Regions from separate parts of the Microlunatus spumicola genome, predicted to be linked through region 2. Evidence: predicted binding sites of a transcription regulator. Region 2 holds the regulator's gene; each other region holds the start of a gene.

Region 1 (2,264 bases), 1.7 Mb from region 2:
AGGCGCCAGAGCAGGACGGAGCCCGTCCTCCTCGGTCGCCAGGTCCACCACGTCGAGCACGTTAGCACGGCGATTGTCTGACAATCCACTGCTCGCTCGCCCCCGCCCCGAGCCCGCTCCCGCGGTCAGTCGGCGAGCCCGGCCGGACGACCCGCCCACGTCCGGCCGGAACCTCCGACGCGATGCCGCAACTTCGGGTGATGCTGGGCGAGAAGATCAGCACGAGCCGGACCGCGCCCGTCGGAGCACCTCCGCAGTTGCCGCTCGCGCCTCTCCCCCCGACCTTCAGGAGCACCCATGTCCACCAGCGACGCCACCACCGGCGGCAGGCCCGACTCGTCGGACCCGCGCGCCGCGACCTCGCTCGTCCGCGCCTTCCAGGTCCTCGCGGGGCTGGCCGTGCTCAACGTGCTCTACCAGTTCGTCACCGCCGGGCAGCTGTTCCCGAACGGCGGGCCCGAGGAGGCCCACGCGGCCGGCGCCATCGTCCTGCACGTGCTCAGCGGCCTGGCCGCGATCGTCGCCGTCCTGCTCTGGCGCCAGCAGCGGCTCGGCGTCCGGCCGATGGTCCTCGCCGTCGTCGTCTTCGCCTACACGTTCCTGCAGGCCTACTGGGGCGGCTACGACAGCCTGTGGATCCACGTCCCCGGCGCGATGCTCCTGACCGTCGGCGTGGTCTGGGTCTTCTTCACCAGCCTGCGCCCGGGCGTGCGCGCCTGACCCTGGTCGGGTCCGGCGTCCGGGGCGGCCGGTCCATCTCGTCGCTCCGGCTACCGCTGCTCGCACCTCGTTCGAACGTGTGTTCGAAAGCGTCAGAGGGTTCTCCTAGGTTCGGGTCATGGAGATCGAGGGCGTCGCGGCGGGCGGTCCGGAAGCAGCCGACCGCGCGCTCGACGGCTTCGTCGCCGCGCTCGACCGGCTCGTGGACGTGGTCGAGTGCGGCGGTCTCGACGGGTTCGACGGGCTGCGCCTGGTGCGCTTCCTGCAACGGTTCGAGGAGGCGCGCAACCGGGTCCCGCTGGTGGACCACCGCGCGGTCCGGGTCGCCGCGGCGGTCCGGCTGCCGGAGACGCTGACCCAGCCCACCCTGGCGTCGGCGCTGGGCTGGGCGCTGCGCCTCTCGCACGCCGAGGCCGGCCGCCGGGTCCGGGCCGCGGAGGCGCTCGGCGAGCGGACGACCTTGACGGGCGAGCCTCTCGAGCCGGTACGCCCGGCGCTGGCGACCGCGCAACGCGCCGGGCTGGCCTCGCCGGAGCAGCTGGACGTCTGCCTCCGTGCCCTGGGCACGGTGGACCACCGCGGGTTCGACCCGGCCGACCTGGACGCGGCCGAGGCGCTCCTCGCAGGCTTCGCCCGGGCCCTGCGCCCGCACGACCTGCGGCTGGCGGCCCAGCGCGTCGTCGACGGGATCGACCCGGACGGCACGCGGCCGCAGGAGGAGCTGAACGCCGACCGGCGGCACCTGGCGTTCCGTCGGCTGCGCGACGGCATGTGGTCGGTCGAGGGACGACTCACCGGGCCCGTCGGCGCGAAGCTCCGTGCGGTCCTAGGTCCACTGGCGAAACCCCGACTGGCGACGGTGGTCCTCGACGACGGGCGTGAGGTCCAGCAGGAGGATCCGCGCCACCACGGGCAACGCACCCACGACGCGTTGGAGGAGGTCTGCGACCGGCTGCTCCGCTCGGGCACCCTGCCCGACGCGGGCGGCACCCCGGCGACCGTGATCGTCACGATCCCCGAGGGTGACCTCGTCGCGCGCCGGCGGTGGGGCGTGACTAGCGACGGCACCGTCCTGTCCGGCGAGACGGTCGTCGACCTGACCGACGAGGCCGAGGTCTACCCGACCGTGGTGAGCCCGACCGGGGTGGTGCTGCAGCTCGGCCGCAGCCGCCGCCTCGCCACGCCGGGCCAGACGATGGCCCTGGTCGCCAGAGACGACGGGTGCAGCTTCCCCGGTTGTGACCGGCCACCGGAGTGGTGCGAACGCCACCACGTGCGCGCCTGGGTCGACGGCGGCGCGACCGACCTCGACAACCTGACCCTGCTGTGCGCGTGGCACCACCACAACTTCGCGGGTCGGGGCTGGACGTGCCTGATGGTCGACGGCCTGCCCGCGTGGGTCCCACCCCGGTGGGTCGACCCGGACCAGAGACCGCTGCGGAACACCAGGGTCACCGTCCGGCACCGGGGCGAGGTGTTGCGGCGATGAGGAGCGGGAGACCCCTCGCCGTCCTAGGTTGGCGCCGTGAGCGCGACGCAGGACC
Region 2 (2,264 bases):
GGCCGCGCTCGGTGAGGTGCCACGTGCGGGCGACCGGTGCCGCCGCGACGCCCTCGCACGCCCGGGGGCCCGGTCGACGTCCGGCGACGGCCGGCGCCGTGAAGCGCACCCGGCGCGGGCGTGCGGTGGGGCCGACTCCCGGACCGGGGCGCCGGGGGGTCGTCCGCGTGGGCGCAGGGCCCGGGCGACCCACCCGCACCTCGGTGCTCGGTCGGTCCAGGACGGGCTCGGCGAATGCGACACTCATCGTGATGCTCCTCAGCGGGTCGGGCGTCCGGTCGAACGTAGGTTCGATCGAACGCGTGTTCGATGTGTATCGCACCGCAGGCTCGAGCGCAAGCACATTCGAATCGGTGTTCGACGACGTCATGTCCCAGAGCACACCAGAGGGGTCTGACAAAATCCGTCGGGCGCGGGTCCGGCGGGCGCGCACCAGGTGTCGTCGGGCGCGCACGTCAGAAGTGGAACGCCGGTCGATCGGCCTCCCGCCAGTGCACAGACTGCGGGGCTCCAGGCCGGCCCGATTGGGCGGCCGTTGCACATCCGGCCGCGACACGCTCGAACAGGTGTTTGAATGTGTTCGACGTCATCCCTAAAGTGCCGTTCATGGCTCACGACGACACGCCTGACACCCCGCTCTCCGCACCTGAGCGTCCCGGCCGACGCCGAGGGCGGCCCACCAAGGCCGAGGTCGCGGCGCAGCTCGGCGAGTCCGCGTCGGTCAGCTCGCTGCCGGACGGGCCCGCCGACAGCACGGGCCTCACCCCGCGCCAGCGTCGGATCCTCGAGGTCATCCGCGACACGGTCGAGTCCCGGGGCTACCCGCCCAGCATCCGCGAGATGGGTGAGGCGGTCGGCCTGGCCAGCTCGTCGAGCGTCTCCCACCAGCTGCGCGCGCTGGAGCAGAAGGGCTTCCTGCGCCGCGACCCCAACCGGCCGCGCGCGCTCGAGGTGCTGCTGCCCGGCGAGGACCGGCGTGCCGCCGCATCAGCCCCGGCCGCGCCGTCGCTCCCGAGCAGCCGCCCGCGGCTCGTCGAGATGGACGACTCCGGCGTCAACGCCTACCCCGAGCCCGTGCACGTGCCCGTCCTCGGCCGTATCGCGGCCGGCGGGCCGATCCTCGCCGAGGAGCGCGTGGAGGACGTCTTCGCCCTGCCCCGCCAGCTCGTCGGCGAGGGCACGATGTTCACCCTCGAGGTCCGCGGCGACTCGATGATCGACGCCGCCATCTGCGACGGGGACTGGGTGGTCGTGCGCCAGCAGCCGAACGCGGACAACGGCGACATCGTGGCCGCCCTGCTGGACAACGAGGCCACGGTCAAGACGTTCAAGCGGGAGCCCGGCCACGTGTGGCTGCTCCCCCACAACCCGGCCTACAGCCCGATCGACGGCAACCACGCCACGATCCTGGGCAAGGTCGTCGCGGTCCTCCGCCGCCTCTGAGCGGTCTGCTCGCGCGGGCGCGCCGCCGTCGAGCGGCGCGCTAGTCGCGCTCCGCCAGCCGACGCAGCGCGCCCACCGCGGTCTCGCGGTCGGTGGTCTCCCACATGTCCGGCATGGACGCCCGCAGGAACGAGCCGTAGCGGGCCGTCACCAGCCGCGGGTCGAGCACCGCGACCACGCCGCGGTCGCTGCTCCTGCGGACGAGGCGACCCGAACCCTGGGCGAGGAGCAGCGCGGCGTGCGTCGCCGCCACGCTCATGAAGCCGTTCCCCCCGGCGTCGGCCACGGCCTTCTGCCGCGCGAGGGTGAGCGGCTCGTCCGGCCTCGGGAACGGGATCCGGTCGATGATCACGAGCTGGCAGGTCGCGCCGGGCACGTCGACGCCCTGCCACAGCGAGAGCGTGCCGAAGAGGCTCGTCGTCTCCTCCGCGCTGAAGCGGCGGGTCAGCTCCGAGAGCTGGGCGTCGCCCTGGCACAGGACGGTCAGCTTGGGCAGCTGGCGGCGTACGTGCACGGCCGCCGCCTCCGCGGCCCGACGGGACGAGAAGAGCCCGAGCGTCCGGCCGCCGGCAGCCCACACGAGCTCGGCGATCTCGTCGAGGACCTCCTTGGACATGCCGTCGCGCCCGGGGGTCGGCAGCGTCCGAGCCACGTAGCGGATCGCCTGGTGGCGGTAGTCGAAGGGCGAGCCGACGTCGAGGCCGCGCCACGGCACCACCGCGTCGTCGGCGGACGGATCGTCCGCGCTCGGTCCGACGTACGCCTCGGGGGCGTCGTCGCGGTCGCGCGCCCGGAGGCCGAGGCTGCTGGCGCTCGGCCCG
Region 3 (2,264 bases), on a different contig from region 2:
GTCGTCCGGCGGTGCCCAGGGGTCCGGCCGGGCGAGCGTCACGGTGACCTTCCCCGACGGGAAGACCGCCCCGGCGACGATCGTCGGCACCTCCGCCACCAACGACCTCGCCGTCATCAAGGTCGACGGGGTCGCCGACCTCAAGCCCGCGGTGTTCGCGAAGTCGGACGCCCTCCAGGTCGGCCAGGCCGTGGTCGCGGCCGGTGCCCCCCTCGGGCTCTCGGAGTCGATCACCAGCGGCATCGTGTCCAACGGCGCGCGCCCGGTCCGCTCGGGCAACGACAACGACGCGGTCTACCTCGCCGTGCAGACCGACGCGGCCATCAACCCCGGCAACTCGGGCGGCCCGCTGGTCGACCTCAACGGCGCCGTCGTCGGCATCAACTCCTCGATCGCGAGCACCGGCTCCGGCTCGGGCAGCGGCAGCCAGTCGGGCAACATCGGGATCGGGTTCGCGATCCCGTCCGACGTGGCCGTCCGCGTCGCCGGCGAGCTGATCGCCAACGGCAAGTCGGTCAACGCGGCCCTCGGGGTGACGGTGGGCGGCAGCGCCGACTCCGACCTCTCGACCGCCACCGGCGTCGCGCTGCAGACCGTGACCGCCGACGGTGCCGCGGCCGCCGCCGGGCTCAAGGCCGGCGACGTCGTCACCAAGGTCGACGACTTCCACACCACCACGGCCGACGGCCTCATCGCCGCCACCCGCTACTTCGCCCCCGGCACGACCGTGACCGTCACGTACGTCCGCGGCGGCGCCCCCGCCCAGAGCGTCGACGTGAAGCTCGGCAGCTCGTAGCCCACGCCCCGGCCCCACCGCAGGAAACGCTGACTCCCGACCGCTCCGGACTTCTTGGAGCGGTCGGGAGTCGGCGTTTCCTCGTCAGGGACCTCGAGGGGGTGGCGCATCAATAGAACGTGTGTTCCCATTGGTGGATGCGGTGGGCGGGGCAGACGGTCGGGAGCGTGGTGTCGGACCCGGACGCGCTGCCGGGGCTGGAGGAGATGCCCGGGCTCGTGCGGACGGTGCGGACGCCGGAGTTCGCGGGGGTGACGTTCCACGAGGTGATGGCGCGCTCGGCCCTCAACCACGTGCCGACCACTTCGGACGTGCCGTTCCGCTGGACGGTGAACCCCTACCGCGGCTGCACGCACGCCTGCGTCTACTGCTTCGCGCGGCAGACGCACTCCTACCTCGACCTGGACACCGGCGCGGACTTCGACGCCGAGATCGTCGTCAAGGTCAACGTCGCCGAGGTGCTGGCCCGCGAGGTGGGCCGGGCGTCGTGGGGCCACGAGGCCGTGGCGCTCGGGACGAACACCGACCCCTACCAGCGGGCCGAGGGCCGCTACCGGCTGATGCCCGGGATCATCGAGGCGCTGGCCGGTTCGGGCACGCCCTTCTCGATCCTGACCAAGGGCACGACGCTGCGCCGGGACCTGCCGCTGCTGGCCGGTGCGGCCGCGCGGACGCCCGTGATGATGGGCGTCTCGCTGGCCCTGCTCGACGAGACGGTGCACGAGACGCTCGAGCCCGGGACGCCGTCGCCGCGGGCGCGGCTCGAGCTGGTCCGCGCGATCCGCGAGGCGGGCCTGCCGTGCCAGGTCCTGATCGCCCCCGTGCTGCCGATGCTCACCGACGGCGACGACGACCTGGAGCGCGTCATCACCGCGGTGGCCGAGGCGGGCGCGACGTCGGCGTCGGTCATGGCGCTGCACCTGCGCCCGGGCGCCCGCGAGTGGTTCCTGCGCTGGCTGGGCGAGCAGCACCCCGAGCTGGTCGGGCCCTACGCCGAGCTCTACCGCGGAGGGTCGTACGCGCTGAAGTCGTACGCGAGCGACCTGCGCGAGCGCACGCTCCCGCTGCTGCGCCGCCACGGCCTGGACAAGCCGTCGGCGTGGCGGCAGCCCGGACGGGCGCGCCCGCTCGGCTAGCGGGCCCGACGCTCCACGCGCTCGACGTCGAGGAGCGTGACCGAACGCGGCTCGAGCCGGATCCAGCCGCGCGCGGCGAAGTCGGCGAGGGCCTTGTTCACGGTCTCGCGGGAGGCGCCCACCAGCTGGGCGAGCTCCTCCTGGGTGAGGTCGTGGTGGACATGCACGCCGTCGTCCTTGCGGTCGCCGAAGCGCCGGGCGAGCTCGAGCAGCTGCTTGGCCACGCGGCCCGGGACGTCGGAGAAGACGAGGTCGGCGACCACGTCGTTCGCGCGGCGCAGCCTTCCCGCGAGCTGGGCCAGCAGGCTGCGGGCGACCTCGGGGTGGCCCTC

Evidence for each region. The regulator LexA, encoded in region 2, represses DNA repair genes until DNA is damaged. The targets are predictions, from matches to a motif close to TCGAACANNTGTTCGA.
Region 1: the regulator LexA is predicted to act here: its motif matches at 792-807, upstream of ABD665_RS08135 (DUF222 domain-containing protein).
Region 3: the regulator LexA is predicted to act here: its motif matches at 910-925, upstream of ABD665_RS17675 (Rv2578c family radical SAM protein).

What each region holds. Positions count from the first base shown of each region.
Region 1 covers NZ_BAAAYR010000001.1:1,773,258-1,775,521, forward strand. Annotated here, with positions in the region: gene ABD665_RS08125 (GntR family transcriptional regulator) at 1-51, opposite strand, end outside; gene ABD665_RS08130 (hypothetical protein) at 298-720, shown strand; gene ABD665_RS08135 (DUF222 domain-containing protein) at 839-2,209, shown strand; gene ABD665_RS08140 (hypothetical protein) at 2,246-2,264, shown strand, end outside.
Region 2 covers NZ_BAAAYR010000001.1:41,045-43,308, reverse strand. Annotated here, with positions in the region: gene ABD665_RS00200 (hypothetical protein) at 1-247, opposite strand, end outside; gene lexA (transcriptional repressor LexA) at 607-1,443, shown strand; gene ABD665_RS00190 (ATP-dependent DNA helicase) at 1,484-2,264, opposite strand, start outside.
Region 3 covers NZ_BAAAYR010000004.1:1,009,869-1,012,132, reverse strand. Annotated here, with positions in the region: gene ABD665_RS17680 (trypsin-like peptidase domain-containing protein) at 1-796, shown strand, start outside; gene ABD665_RS17675 (Rv2578c family radical SAM protein) at 964-1,932, shown strand; gene ABD665_RS17670 (cyclic nucleotide-binding domain-containing protein) at 1,929-2,264, opposite strand, start outside.